2 linked regions of the Salinivibrio kushneri genome follow. The protein of the gene in region 2 binds, or shares a complex with, the protein of the main gene of each other region. Links are inferred from orthologs where the notes say so. Each region holds a gene or a part of one and is shown on either strand. Other genes may lie near its edges.

Region 1 (11,025 bases), 920 kb from region 2 along the record:
GGTTGGTACTTAGTCACATCAACCCGGAGTGCTTGGCAAGCCTGGCATTGTGGGCAATGTGGCCGATAAATGAGGTTGCCGCTACGACGGAAACCTGCCGCTAGGAGCGCGCCATACCTTGCAGGGGTATGATAATCGGCAGACATCACCACCGCCAGTTGCTCTTGCTGACGGGGTAAATATTGGCAAGATGCTGTTGGTGTAACGCCAACCTGGATCCCCACACTCATCGTGGTCTCCAATCTGCTATCTGCGTCGGTTGGCAGCCCTGGATAATGGGCAGGTCGCGATGAGCTTGCAGCGCGGCGATAAACGCGTCACGCGTCCAGGTTTTGGCGCCCAAAGAGGCTAAATGTGGTGTCATCATTTGGCAATCAATATAACGGCCACCCTGTTGTGCAAAGTATTGGCTGAATTGCCAAAGCGCAAACTTAGAGGCATTGGTAGCCTTGGAAAACATGGACTCGCCACAGAACACCTGACCAACGGCAACGCCATAGAGTCCACCGACCAGGTGATTGTTCTGCCAGACTTCGACACTGTGTGCATCGCCTTGAGTATGAAGCTGGCAGTAAGCGGCTTGCATCTCATCGGTAATCCAGGTCTGTTCAGATCCGCGAATGGCCGCACAGGTAGCAATCACCGACTCGAACGCGTGATTAAGCGTGATGGTATACGCGGACTTTTTGGCGGCTTTACGCAAACTGCGACTGGCATGGAAATCAGAGGGTTGAATCACGGCCCTTTCACTTGGCGACCACCACAGCAAAGGGTCATCTTCGCCAAACCAAGGGAAAATGCCACTGCGATAAGCAGACATCAATCTCGCGGGTGATAGGTCTCCCCCAATGGCAAGCAAGCCATCGGGGTGAGAGAGTGCCTCGTCAACGGGCGGAAAGCGAAAATCATCTTGCGCTAAAGGCGGTAAAAAGAGGGTCATATTACACGCTCTCGTTACAAGCGGTTCATGAGTTGCGCATAGCGGCCATTCTGGGCGAGCAACGACGAGTGTGTACCTTGCTCAATAATTTGGCCTGCATCCATTAGGCATATTTTGTCCATGTGTGCTAATCCGACTAAGCGATGGGTGATGATCACCACGGTTTTATCCTGACAATGTGTGTGTAGTAAGGATAGGATCTCCGCCTCGGTTTGCACATCAAGCCCTTCGGTGGGTTCATCGAGTAGCATGATAGGGGCGGGATGCAGTAACCCGCGACCAATCCCCAAGCGGCGGCGCTCGCCACCGGAAAGCTGTCGTCCGCCATCGCCCAACCAAGCATCTAGCCCTTGACCCTCTAGCAGCCCACCCAAGCCAACACGTTCTAGGGTTGATGTTAAAACATCGTCTGACGCATGAGGGTTGGCAAGTGCAAGGTTATCGCGCAATGTGCCATTAAACAGGTCGACTTTTTGCGTTACCACGGACATTGCGTCACGCAGCGCTGGCTCTTGCCATTGTGTTAGCGGCACATCATCAAGGGTAATTTGACCTTGGGTGGGATCCCACGCTCGGGTGACCAAGCTCAATAAGGTTGATTTGCCACACCCCGTCCTACCCAGCAGTGCCAGTGTTTGTCCCGATGTCACGTGGAGCGAGATATTTGAAACCGCGTCTTGTGCTGCGCCAGGGTATTGGTAACTGACGTTATCAAAGCTAATGGTGCCGATGGCGGGGCCAGAATGTCCTTGTGAGGGGAAGGGGACACTCGGTGTGCGCTCGGTGATCGCATTGAGCCGTTTCGCGGCGGTAAGCGTTTTGCCCAGGTATTGGAACGCAGCGGTGATCGGCATCATCAGCTCAAAGCTTGCCATGGTAGTGAAAGCCACCATGGCGATCATTGGACCGGGTAGGCGACCACCAACCCCGTCAGCCGCAAGCCATATCATACCGACCAGTGTTAAACCTGTTGCTGCAACGAGCACGGCATTGGCCAGCCCAGTGATACGCGCCATATTGGCTTGCGCGTGAAGCATGGCTTGCTCACTGCTATCGATGCGAGCGCGATAACGGTCACGTGCGCCAAATAAAGCCAGCTCGGCGTGTCCTTGCAACCAATCGAGCAGTGCAATGCGCGTAGCTGCGTTTTGCTCCAATTGAGCACGGCCTTGATCATTACCCAAGCGATAAAAAAGGATGGGCAGCCCAATCAATAACACCAGTAGTGTCAGCCCAAGCGCCATGCCAAGCATTGGGTCAAACCAACCTAAAAACAGACTCACAGCCACAATGCCGAGGGTGCCGACAACCATAGGGCTAATGAGTCGCAGATAAACATGGTCCATGGCATCGACGTCGGCAACCATGCGATTGAGTAAATCGCCATCACGCATGTTCAGGCTTTGGTCTGGCACTAAAGGGGCGAGCTTGCGAAAAAAGGATACCCGCAAATCCGCCAACAGCTTGAAGGTGGCATTGTGGCTGACCACACGTTCAGCCCAACGCCCGAATGTACGCCCAATAGAAAAGCCACGCACACCAGCGGCGGGCAGCATGTAATTAAAGGTGGCGATGCCAGCTAGGCCAGCGACTGCGGCGGCGGCAATAAACCAGCCGGAGAGCGTTAACAGCCCAATGGCGGCAAACAAGGTGGCAAACGCCAACACCATACCCAGACTTAATCCAAACCAGTGGCGTTTATAGAGGCGAAGATAGGGCAGTAGTTCACGCATCGAGATTTCTCCTATCGGCGGAAGCCAGCATCTCTGCCAGCGGGCCGGTTTCTGCCAGTGTATGATAGGGGCCTTGTTGTACTAACTTGCCGTTCATCATGACCCAAACTTGGTCACTGGTTGCCAGCGTATCTAAACGGTGGGAAACCTGAATACAGGTTCTAACTTGGGTGGCGGCTTGCAAGGTGTCGAGCACGCGTTGTTCACTGTGCGCATCCAAACTTGCGGTCGGTTCATCCAGCACCCACAGTGCGCCATTTTGTAGCAACGCCCGTGCGACAGCGATACGTTGCGCTTGGCCCACCGATAAACCACCATTTCGATCGCCGACAAAGTGCGCTAAACCGTCGGTCAGTCGCATCACAAACTCATCCACGTACGCTTGGGTCATCACCTGATTGATTGTCTCAGGGCTCGCTTCAGGGTTGGCGAGGGCAATATTGTCGCGAATACTGCCATGGAAAAGCTGTGGGTTTTGCCCAACCCAGCTTATCGACTGACGCCAATGCGTTAAATCAAGTTCACTGCGTTCACAGCCATTGATGCTAAGGCGGCCACGGTAGGGTAAAAAGCCGAGTAGCGCATTAAGCAGGCTTGATTTCCCTGCACCACTAACGCCAACAAGCGCAACGTGTTCACCGGGCTGGATAGAAAAGCTCATAGGCCCTGCCAATACGTGTCCGTCTGGACTCAGCACCTCTAAATCTTGCGCGCTAATAGAGACAGCGGATAAGTCAGGTGTGATTGTGCCTTGGGTGCCGGTGTCTGGCTGGGCATCGAGAAATTCCACGATAGACTCGGCCGCCCCGATTGCTTGTGCTTTGGCGTGGTAAAAGGTCCCTAAATCCCGCAGTGGTTGATAAAACTCGGGGGCGAGAACCAGTACAAATAGGCCGGTAAATAACGATATGGGGGCCCCATAATGGCCAAAATCAAGCTCACCAATAAAGCTGAAACCAAAATAGACTGCGACAACGGCAATAGATATCGCGGTGAAAAACTCCAGCACGGCCGATGACAAAAAGGCTAAGCGCAGCACCTCCATGGTACGCTGACGAAACGTGTGTGAGGCGAGATGAAGTTGGTCGGCTTCTGCGTCGACGCGGTTAAACAGCTTGAGGGTCGGAAGGCCTCGCAAACGATCGTAAAAATAGCCTGACAGGCGCTGTAGTGCCTTGAAATTCTTGCGGTTGGCATCTGCGGCCTTGATGCCGACTAAAGCCATAAAAAGAGGCACGAGCGGGGCAGTAACTAAAAAGATCACGCCCGATGCCCAATTGATTGGGAATACGGCGACCAAGATCACCAAGGGGATCAGTACGGCAATAGCCATCTGTGGGAGATAACGAGCGAAAAAATCTTGTAACTCTTCCACTTGTTCTAAAATAAGGCTCGCCCAGCTTCCCGCTGGGCGTCCTTGAATCGTTACCGGCCCTAGCGCGTCGAGTCGGTTCAGTATCAGGTGACGGATATGTTGGCGAATGGCTTCACCACAGCGGTAGCCCGTTTGCTCTTTTGCCCAACTGCATACCGCACGTGCTAACACGACGCCCGCTAACGCCAAAAAGCTTGGGAGCAGCGCGAATTTATCCGTTTGTTCAATGATCAATTGGTGCAGCAGGTGGGCGAGAAGTGCTGCTTGGGCAATCAAAAGCACACCGGAGAGGAGTGCAATACTAATCGTCGCAACTAACCAGGGTTTGGCTAACGTGCTCTGCGACTTGAGCCATTGGGTTAGCGCCCGCTGTTTAGATTTATCCATATCGTCTTATTATTTTATGAGAGCCTACAAATAGGCTGGGCAGGCCACCGAATGGCAGCCTGCATGAGAGCATAGGCTTATTTATTATCGGCTAAAGCGTCGAGAAAACGCTCGGCATCGAGCGCCGCCATACAGCCAGTACCGGCAGAAGTAATCGCTTGACGATATACATGATCCATCACGTCACCGGCGGCAAACACCCCTTCAACGCTGGTTTGGGTGGCGTTGCCATTGAGGCCTGACTCGACCTTAATGTAGCCATTTTCCATGTCGAGTTGGCCAGCAAAAATGTCGGTATTCGGCTTGTGGCCGATGGCAACAAACACGCCCATCACATCCAGTGTTTCAGTTTCATCACTCTGGGTATCTTTCAAGCGTGCTTGGGTCACGCCCATTTCATCGCCTAATACTTCATCGAGCACGCGGTTAGTGTGTAGCACTATGTTCCCGTTCTTCACTTTATCCATCATGCGATCAACGAGGATCTTTTCAGCACGGAAGGTGTCACGACGATGAACAACATGTACCTCTGAGGCAATGTTAGACAGGTATAACGCCTCTTCGACTGCGGTGTTGCCACCGCCGATCACCGCGACTTTCTGGTTGCGATAGAAAAAACCATCACAGGTCGCACACGCTGAGACACCACGTCCTTTGAATGCGTCTTCAGACGGCAAGCCAAGGTATTGCGCTGACGCGCCGGTCGATATGATCAATGCATCACAGGTGAACTCGCCGTTATCGCCTTTTAGGCGGAATGGACGTGAGGATAAATCCACATCATTGATGTGATCAAAAATGATCTCGGTTTCAAACTTTTCCGCATGGGCTTTCATGCGATCCATTAACGCCGGTCCGGTCAGCCCCTCAGGATCGCCTGGCCAGTTTTCGACATCTGTCGTGGTGGTCAATTGCCCACCTTGCTGCATTCCAGTCACCATGACTGGGTTTAAGTTAGCGCGCGCGGCATAAACAGCGGCCGTGTAGCCAGCCGGGCCTGAACCCAAGATCAAAAGGTTCGCATGCTTAATGTTACTCATTCACGTCTCCGAGCAGGAAAGAGGTTCGTTTTTTTGAATGGACTGATTGTAGGTAAATTAGAAAGGTAAAGAAAGGGCACCGTGATGGTGCCCTCGATTTCTATGATTGGCGCAGCCGATTAATGCGCAGACTTCAGTGCGTCCATGGCATCAACATACGGCAAATCAAAGCCTTCAGCGACTTCTTTAATCGTGACTTGACCACCGATAACATTCAGGCCATTGCGCAGGTGCTGGTCTTCCACCAAGGCATCGCGATAGCCCTTATTAGCCAGTTTGACGATATATGGCAGCGTGGCGTTGTTCAGTGCGACAGTAGAGGTACGTGCCACCGCGCCTGGCATGTTAGCGACACAGTAGTGCACCACGTCGTCGACGATATAGGTTGGATCGGCATGAGTGGTCGCGTGTGAAGTTGCGAAACAGCCGCCTTGATCAATAGCCACATCCACAACCGCTGCGCCAGGCTTCATACGTTTGATATGATCTTCGTTCACCAGCTTAGGTGCAGCTGCGCCTGGGATGAGTACTGCGCCCACGACCAGGTCTGCGTTCAGCACGTGCTGCTCCAGGGTCTCCTCGGTGGAGTACACCACTTTGGCGCGCCCTTGGAACTCTTCATCGAGGCGACGTAGGGTGTCGACATTTTTGTCGAGAATAGTCACGTCCGCGCGTAGGCCAACCGCCATACGTGCAGCGTTAGAGCCAACTACGCCACCGCCTAATACCACGATTTTCGCAGGCTCAACACCGGGCACACCGCTGAGCAGCATGCCTGAACCACCATGTGATTTCTCAAGCGCTTGTGCACCTGCTTGAATAGACATACGACCGGCAACCTCAGACATAGGCGCAAGTAGTGGCAATCGACCTTTAGAATCTGTTACCGTTTCGTAGGCAATACAGATGGCTTTACTTTTAATTAAGTCTTCTGTTTGCGGAAAATCTGGTGCAAGATGCAAATAGGTGAACAAAATCTGTCCTTCACGGAGCATCGCACGCTCAACGGCTTGTGGCTCTTTTACCTTGACGATCATTTCTGCTTTAGCAAAGACGTCAGCAGCAGTGGGAAGGATAGACGCGCCGGCGGCTTTATAGTCGTCGTCAGAGAAACCAATACCATTACCTGCGTTGGTCTCGATGTAGACAGAGTGGCCGTGAGAAATGAGCTCGCGAACACTCGCGGGTACCATACCAACGCGGTACTCATGGTTTTTGATTTCTTTTGGAACGCCAATGATCATGCTGTCACCTCTTGTTTATTCAGTGTTATCGGCTGGCTTGTTATTGATATTGTCAATTTTCAGGCTAGTATAAAGGCAATAAACCAGCATTTGATGCTGAAAATCATTTAGATGTTATTTAATTTGGTATATCTTTTTGCAAGGAAGTAACAAGGTGGAATAAAAAATGGTAGATACCAAAAAAAAGCCCTCCAAGGAATTGGACCGCATTGACCGCAACATCCTGAACGAGCTCCAAAAGGATGGGCGAGTCTCTAACGTTGAGTTATCAAAACGTGTTGGTCTTTCTCCTACCCCCTGTCTAGAACGTGTACGACGTCTTGAGCGTCAAGGTTATATCCTTGGCTATACAGCACTGCTTAACCCCCAGTATTTGGATGCATCACTGCTAGTGTTTGTCGAAATCACACTCAACCGCGGTGCGCCTGATGTGTTCGAGCAATTTAACAAAGCCGTGCAAACGCTTGAGGACATTCAAGAGTGCTCGTTAGTGTCAGGGGATTTTGATTACCTGCTTAAAACACGAGTAGCGGATATGTCGGCATATCGCAAGTTATTGGGTGAAACTTTGCTGCGTTTGCCTGGTGTGAATGACACTCGCACCTACGTGGTAATGGAAGAGGTCAAGCAGAGCAATCATCTGGTTATTCATACGCGATAGTCAGTGAGTTAAATGGGTGGTGCGGGGCAACTCCTATCAGAACGCAAGCCGAGCATTGTGCTCGGCTTATTTTTTGCTCGGATCACTGAGGATTGTGTGATATCTCGGTAAAGATTTATCGTAAACAGGCATCATGCCTGCTCTCATGGCATGAATGTGGTAAAGTCAGGACAATATGAGCAAGCCTCAAGATAGGATGAGGAATGCGGTTCAAGAACGGTATTAAACAGGTGATGATGGAGTTTTCTTTACGTCGGGAGCCCAAAGCAGCTCGTTCCAAAGTGCGTTTAGATGGTGTTCAGCGATTAAAAGAGTGTGGGTTTATCTTGGTGCTCGCGGCTGCCGTGTTTGCTATGGTGGCTTTATTGTCTTTTAATCCAGCCGACCCGTCTTGGTCGCAAACTGCTTGGCATGGTGATGTGCACAATGCCGCAGGCGCCATGGGCGCTTGGCTCGCCGATAGTCTTTTCTTCTCGTTTGGCATCTTAGCGTATCCGCTGCCGCCAGCGGTGATCCTCGGTGGTTGGGTATTTTTACGTCGCCGTGGTGACGACGAACCCATTAATTACACCATTATCGGTGCGCGCATATTAGGACTGTTCATCCTGTTTTTAACCAGCTGCTCGTTGGCCGATTTGAATTTTGACGATTTTTGGCATTTTTCCTCTGGTGGCGTGATGGGGGATGTCACCAACAGTTTGGCGCTGCCGCTATTTAATGTATTAGGCACGACCTTGATGATGCTGTTTGGCTGGGCGGCCGGTTTTACTCTCTTTACAGGGATCTCTTGGTTGACCATTGTTGATAACCTCGGCGCCATGACACTAAAAGGCGTCACCTGGACGGTGAATCGGATTCGCGGTGACGCACCCACCGAGCTAGGCATGCCAGACTCCGACACACACACCGCAGCCAATACATCTGAGCCGATGGAGCTCAGTGATTTACGTCGCTTGACACCGTCAGCGCCGGAGAAGGCGGAGAGTTCCGCCAACGATGAGCAGGCACAGAACAAGGCCGCGTCGCCTATTATCTTTGGTGGACAAGCGCGTTCGGCAACAGACTCGGATGTTGCCGACGATCAGGGCGCTACCGATAGCGATGATGCGCACCCCGAGGAACCGTCATTGGGGCAGTGGCACCTTGCTATCGAGCAGGAGGAGGAGCATGAAGAAGCTGCGCCTGTATCGTCTTCGCGCGTTGAGGTGGATACGCCACATCTTGATACTGGAACTGCTCCCTCCATTGAAACGGGCGAAGAGCCACCATCTGATGATCTGCACAGTGCACCAATCGCACCGAGCCAGCATCACGTCGACACAACCTATGGCAATCAAGATGGGCTGTCCGAGCTTGAGCGTGCAGAACAAGCGAGCAGTGGCGCGGATGAGGATGACGACCCCTTCCAAGAAACCATTCGCCAAGCGCAAAAAAATCAGCAGCAGGCAGCTGGACTGGATCACCCGTTCTTAGTCAAAGATGAGCCGGATTTACCCACACCGAAAGAACCTTTCCCGACCCTCGATCTGCTTGACCCCGCTCGCCACACCGCAGAGCAGGCGACGCGTGAAGAGCTCGAGAAGATTGCTCGCCTGGTCGAAGCACGACTGGAAGACTTTAAAGTCCAGGCGCGCGTGGTTGGCGTGTATCCAGGCCCAGTGATCACCCGTTTTGAGCTCGACTTGGCCCCTGGGGTCAAAGTCTCGCGCATTTCTGGCTTATCCAAAGACTTGGCGCGTGCTTTGTCGACCACGGCAGTGCGTGTGGTCGAAGTGATCCCAGGTAAACCCTATATTGGTCTTGAGCTCCCCAATGAGCACCGAGAAACGGTGTTTATGTCCGAAGTGATCGGTAGCGAGCGGTTTAAGAACAGCCACTCGCCTATTTCGGTGGTGCTGGGGAATGATATCGCGGGTGAAGCGATTATTACCGATTTGGGTAAGGCGCCACACATGCTGGTGGCGGGTACCACAGGCTCGGGTAAATCGGTGGGTGTGAACGTCATGTTGGTGAGCATGCTGTATAAAGCTTCACCGGAAGATGTGCGCTTTATTATGATAGATCCGAAAATGCTCGAGCTCTCGGTGTATGAGGGGATCCCACACCTGTTAACCGAGGTGGTGACTGACATGAAAGATGCGGGCAATGCCCTGCGTTGGTGTGTTGGCGAGATGGAACGTCGTTACAAGTTGATGTCGGCGCTAGGGGTGCGAAATTTAAAAGGCTTTAACGAGAAAGTAAAAGCCGCAGAAGCGGCGAATAATCCCATTCCCGATCCGCTTTGGAAGCCAGGTGACTCGATGGATGAGTCAGCGCCTAAGCTGGAAAAGCTGCCTTATATTGTGGTGGTCGTGGATGAATTCTCCGATCTGATGATGGTGGTGGGCAAAAAAGTGGAAGAGTTGATTGCGCGTCTGGCGCAAAAGGCTCGAGCCGCAGGTATTCATCTAGTGCTTGCCACCCAGCGTCCATCAGTGGATGTGATCACAGGCTTAATCAAAGCCAACATTCCAACGCGGATGGCGTTTACGGTGTCTACCAAGACAGATTCACGCACTATCCTCGACCAAGGTGGCGCAGAGTCGTTATTGGGGATGGGTGATATGCTCTTTATGCCTAATGGCTCCAACCATCCGATTCGTGTTCATGGTGCTTTTGTCAGTGATGAAGAGGTGCATCGCGTGGTAAACAATTGGAAAGCGCGTGGTAAGCCTCAGTACCTAGACGAAATAACCAAAGGGGATCAAGGCTCCGATAGCTTGTTGCCGGGTGAAGCGCCCTCAGGCGGAGATGGGGAAGAGCTGGACCAGCTTTTTGACCAAGTGGTTGAATTTGTCACCGAAAGCCGTCGAGGGTCTGTTTCTGGCGTACAGCGCCGATTCAAAATTGGCTACAACCGAGCGGCGCGGATCGTGGAACAACTGGAAGCACACGGTGTCGTAAGCTCACCAGGCCATAACGGTAATCGCGAAGTCATCGCGCCACCGCCACCCAAAGATTGATCGAATGGAAGGTTTCATGACTCGATTCTCTGCTATCCGCCACCTAATGGTGGTGCTGTCTCTACTTTTTGCATTGTCGGTGCAGGCGAAAACGCAGGCGCAACAACACCTGATGGAACGGTTGAGTCAGGTTGACGCGTTCAGTGCGCAGTTTTCCCAAACAGTGCAAAGCCCGGAAGGAGAGGTGATTCATCAAGCAAAAGGGCGGTTGGCGATTCAGCGGCCAAACTTGTTTAACTGGACCACGACCTCTCCCGACGAAACCATCATGATTTCTGATGGCGATACGCTTTGGTACTACAGCCCATTTGTTGAGCAAGTGACCGCGATGTGGTTGGAGGATGCGACGGCACAAACGCCGTTTGTATTGCTGACACGCAATCAGCCCAGTGATTGGCAGGCGTATCGAATCACCCAAGAGGCTGATACCTTTACCTTAACGCCAAAAACCACAGGCACGATTGGCGAATTTGAAGTCACGGTGAAACCGGATGGTACCTTGACCGGCTTTACCGTGGTTGAGCAAGATGGGCAACAGAGCCAGTTCTCGCTGAGTCAATTTAGCCGACAAGCACCGGCGTCAGACCTGTTTTCGTTTACGCCACCAGACTCAGTGATGGTCGACGATCAGCGCCAACCAAGA
Region 2 (4,067 bases):
CGTTGGCGGTTGCGGTTATTTCCGCCGCCTTTGTTATTGTTACTGCGGCGCTGCGTATTAGGGCGCTTCGCCATTTTCTTTGGCGGTGGCAAATCTTTTAGCAGTGCACTGCGGTCGAACTCGCTAACCGGGATGCTATGTTCAATGTACTCTTCAATGGCGGGCAAATTCACCGCATAGTCTTCACAGGCAAAGCTGATGGAGCTGCCACTGGCACCTGCGCGCCCAGTACGGCCAATACGATGCACATAATCTTGCGCGTCGTCTGGCAGGTCGTAGTTAAACACATGGGTCACTTGCGGAATATGCAAACCGCGCGCGGCAACATCGGTTGCGACCAATAGATCGAGCTCGCCATTAGTGAATTGCTCGAGGATTTTAACCCGTTTTTTCTGGGGAACGTCGCCGGTGAGCAAGCCCACACGATGGTTATCAGCCGCTAAATGGGCCCAAATTGACTCGCAGCGATGCTTGGTATTGGCGAAAATGATCGCGCGCTCAGGCCAATCTTCTTCAATCAAAGTTTGTAGCAGCGGCATCTTTTCTTTGTTTGATGGCTGGAACAACTCTTCTTTGATGCGATGGCCGGTAATTTGCTCTGGCTCTACCACCACATGTTCTGGGTTGGTCATATGCTCAAAGGCCAGCTCTTGTACGCGATAGGACAAGGTCGCCGAAAATAGCATGTTCAAGCGCTGATCGGGGGCGGGCATGCGGTTAAACAAAAAGCGAATGTCTTTGATAAAACCGAGATCAAACATGCGGTCGGCTTCATCGAGCACCACAGCTTGAATGCCGTGCAAATCAATCACTTTCTTTTTGTAAAAGTCGATAATACGGCCACAGGTACCGATTAAAATATCGACACCCTGTTCTAGCGTCTGTTGCTGTTGGTCGTAACCTTCGCCACCATACGCGAGCCCTGCGCTAATCGACGTATTCGCCAAAAGCGGCTCAGCATCATTATAGATCTGAATCGCTAATTCACGCGTAGGAGCTAATATAATCGCACGCGGCTGATTTTTTTTACGCGATGCAGGCGCATCGGTCGTCAGAAGGTGATGAAACGTCGCAGCCAGGAACGCCAGGGTTTTGCCCGTCCCCGTTTGCGCCTGTCCTGCAATGTCTTGGCCGGTGAGCAGGACCGGCAATGCCAGGGCTTGGATAGGGGTACATTGAGTAAACCCTTTGGCCTCCAAGCTCTTGAGAACATCGGCGTGCAAGCCGAGCTCGGCAAATTTCTGCTCTGTGATATGCGTCATTTTCATCCGGATAGAATATCAGCTTAGGCTTGCAATACGGAAGCGAATCCAGTCAAATAGTCCCATAATTTACTGGTCGCAATTTAGCCAGTAACAAAAACATGTATTGGAGTAGAAGATGAGCGACAAAATTATGCAGCTAACCGACGACAGCTTTGAGGCAGACGTTCTAAAAGCTGCAGGGCCTGTATTGGTGGATTTTTGGGCAGAATGGTGTGGGCCGTGTAAAATGATCGCGCCTATCCTGGACGAAATCGCTGAAGAATACGCAGGTAAAGTCACCATCGGAAAACTGAACATTGACCAGAACGCAGGTACACCGCCTAAGTTCGGCATCCGTGGTATCCCAACACTGCTGCTATTTAAAGATGGCAGCGTGGCAGCAACCAAGGTTGGTGCTGTGTCAAAAACTCAGCTGAAAGAGTTTCTTGACGCCAACCTATAATGTTAAAGTAACCGTCGCTGCCTCTCAGCGGCGGTTGTTTTTCTGCCAACTAGACGATACCCCATTTAGGTGCTACCTTATTGCACGGAATTTGTACTTCTGTTCATCTCTCGAACATACCACTGGTCTCGACACGCTAACTAATTTCAGACCTCAACTTTGACAAACAAGACACTCACCACTATGAATCTTACCGAACTGAAGACTCAACCCGTCTCGACGCTGGTTGCGCTTGGCGAAAGCATGGGACTTGAAAACCTGGCTCGCTTGCGTAAACAGGACATCATTTTCTCGATCCTCAAACAGCACGCAAAAAGCGGTGAAGATATTTTCGGCAATGGCGTACTGGAAATTCTTCAAGACGGGTTTGGCTTCTTGCGCAGCGCAGATAGCTCGTATTTGGCCGGCCCTGATGACATTTATGTATCGCCAAGCCAAATTCGTCGCTTTAACCTGCGCACAGGCGATACCATCGCGGGTAAAATTCGGCCGCCAAAAGATGGCGAGCGTTACTTTGCGCTATTAAAAGTCAACCAAGTGAACAGCGATAAGCCGGACAACGCGCGCAGCAAAATCCTGTTTGAAAACTTGACCCCACTGCATGCCAGCGAGCGTATGGTGATGGAGCGTGGCAACGGCTCCACGGAAGACATCACAGCACGTGTGCTGGATTTGGCTTCGCCGATTGGTAAAGGCCAGCGCGGCTTGATTGTGGCACCGCCAAAAGCGGGTAAAACCATGTTGCTGCAAAACATTGCGCAAAGCATCGCGTTTAACCACCCAGACTGTGAATTGATGGTGCTGTTGATTGACGAGCGTCCGGAAGAAGTGACCGAGATGCAGCGCTTGGTACAAGGCGAAGTGGTTGCCTCAACCTTTGACGAGCCCGCAAACCGCCACGTGCAAGTCGCCGAAATGGTGATTGAAAAAGCCAAGCGTTTGGTGGAGCACAAAAAAGACGTGGTTATCTTGCTGGACTCGATCACCCGTCTGGCGCGTGCTTACAACACGGTTGTGCCATCATCAGGTAAAGTATTGACCGGTGGTGTTGACGCCAATGCCTTGCACCGTCCGAAGCGTTTCTTTGGTGCGGCGCGTAATGTGGAAGAAGGCGGCAGCCTGACCATTATCGCCACTGCGCTGGTAGACACGGGCTCTAAGATGGACGAAGTCATCTACGAAGAGTTTAAAGGCACGGGTAATATGGAATTGCACCTGTCCCGTAAGATTGCTGAAAAACGTGTTTTCCCTGCTATTGACTTCACCCGCTCTGGTACCCGCCGTGAAGAGTTGCTGACCAAGCCCGATGAACTACAAAAAATGTGGATCTTGCGCAAAATTGTGCATCCAATGGGCGAGCTGGAAGGCATGGAATTCTTGATTGGTAAATTGGCGATGTCCAAAACCAACAACGAGTTCTTTGATGCCATGCGTCGGCAAAACTCGTAAGTGGTGACGCAATAGTGTTAAGCACTGCGCATTCGCAGTGCTTTTTTATTGCTCAGCGCATACCTAGCTCGCACAATACGAGTCACCAAGGAAAGGTGACGCAGGACGCGTGACACCGAAGATAGGATTGCAACGGATGGCAAGACGTTTTCGCATCAAGCTAGCAGCGATATGCCTAGGGATCGTGGGCTTTGTTTCCTCCACGGTATCGGCATCCAATGAGCCAGCGGCCGATGGGCAAATCGTAGCTCAGCCTTTTATTGAGCAAGTGTTAGATAAAGCCAGTACGGCGGATGCGATGCGTACTGCCTTTACCCTCCAAGCCAACGGCGATATCAATGCGCTTGAGTCACACATTCGCCAGCTTCCTCCTCTGACGCGTGAGGCAACCTTGTATCGGCTGCTCTCTTCACCGTTGCGGCTTGATAACGAGAAATGGCGCGATTATCTCGTGACCTTAAGTCAGCAGCAGCCACACTTTCTGTTACGTCACCAACAAGACGGTTATTGGGTGACCACGCCTGCGTTTCATTACGCCGCCGCGGCGCGCAAGCAGCTTAATCGCTACCGCCAGCAGCAATTAACCCAAGAGCTCGGCATGCTATTGAGCTATCGTCAGTTGGTCATTGCTGATTGGGTGAAACCTGATGAGGCCGATTATGCGCGACGCCGTGATGCCTTGGTAAGCATGATTGCTGACTATGACGGCGATGGCTTAGCGTATCTGACCGATCAGTATCTTAATGATCCGACTTTAATGTGGATGCCAGACAACGCGATTTTAGCCGCGTTGGCACAGGCCACGGATCGTCCCGCGTTGTATGAAAGGTTATGGCGCCGAGGCACCGATCAGTATAGCCTCGCGGCTTTGCACGCGCTGCGTGAACGCGGAGCAGAGCCGTTTGCACTGC

Evidence for each region.
Region 1: the proteins of trxA (region 2) and trxB are in contact, whole or in part, in a crystal structure (PDB 1F6M), measured with the Escherichia coli proteins. The link is inferred for Salinivibrio kushneri from one-to-one orthologs.

Annotation. Positions count from the first base shown.
Region 1 is NZ_CP114588.1:976,306-987,330, forward strand. What follows is about bases 3,495-6,322. They hold trxB (thioredoxin-disulfide reductase), read right to left. Parts: upstream 5,476-6,322; coding sequence 4,513-5,475; downstream 3,495-4,512. Other genes in these bases: cydD (heme ABC transporter permease/ATP-binding protein CydD), read right to left, coding at 3,495-4,435; ald (alanine dehydrogenase), read right to left, coding at 5,595-6,322. In the rest of the region: N8M53_RS04770 (arginyltransferase), read right to left, coding at 1-230; aat (leucyl/phenylalanyl-tRNA--protein transferase), read right to left, coding at 227-940; heme ABC transporter ATP-binding protein/permease CydC, read right to left, coding at 955-2,673; more of cydD, read right to left, coding at 2,666-3,494; more of ald, read right to left, coding at 6,323-6,719; leucine-responsive transcriptional regulator Lrp, read left to right, coding at 6,886-7,380; N8M53_RS04805 (DNA translocase FtsK), read left to right, coding at 7,617-10,382; outer membrane lipoprotein chaperone LolA, read left to right, coding at 10,399-11,025.
Region 2 is NZ_CP114588.1:59,384-63,450, forward strand. What follows is about bases 73-3,043. They hold trxA (thioredoxin TrxA), read left to right. Parts: upstream 73-1,380; coding sequence 1,381-1,707; downstream 1,708-3,043. Other genes in these bases: rhlB (ATP-dependent RNA helicase RhlB), read right to left, coding at 73-1,268; rho (transcription termination factor Rho), read left to right, coding at 1,891-3,043. In the rest of the region: more of rhlB, read right to left, coding at 1-72; more of rho, read left to right, coding at 3,044-3,156; N8M53_RS00295 (hypothetical protein), read left to right, coding at 3,293-4,067. UniProt on the Escherichia coli protein: Participates in various redox reactions through the reversible oxidation of its active center dithiol to a disulfide and catalyzes dithiol-disulfide exchange reactions.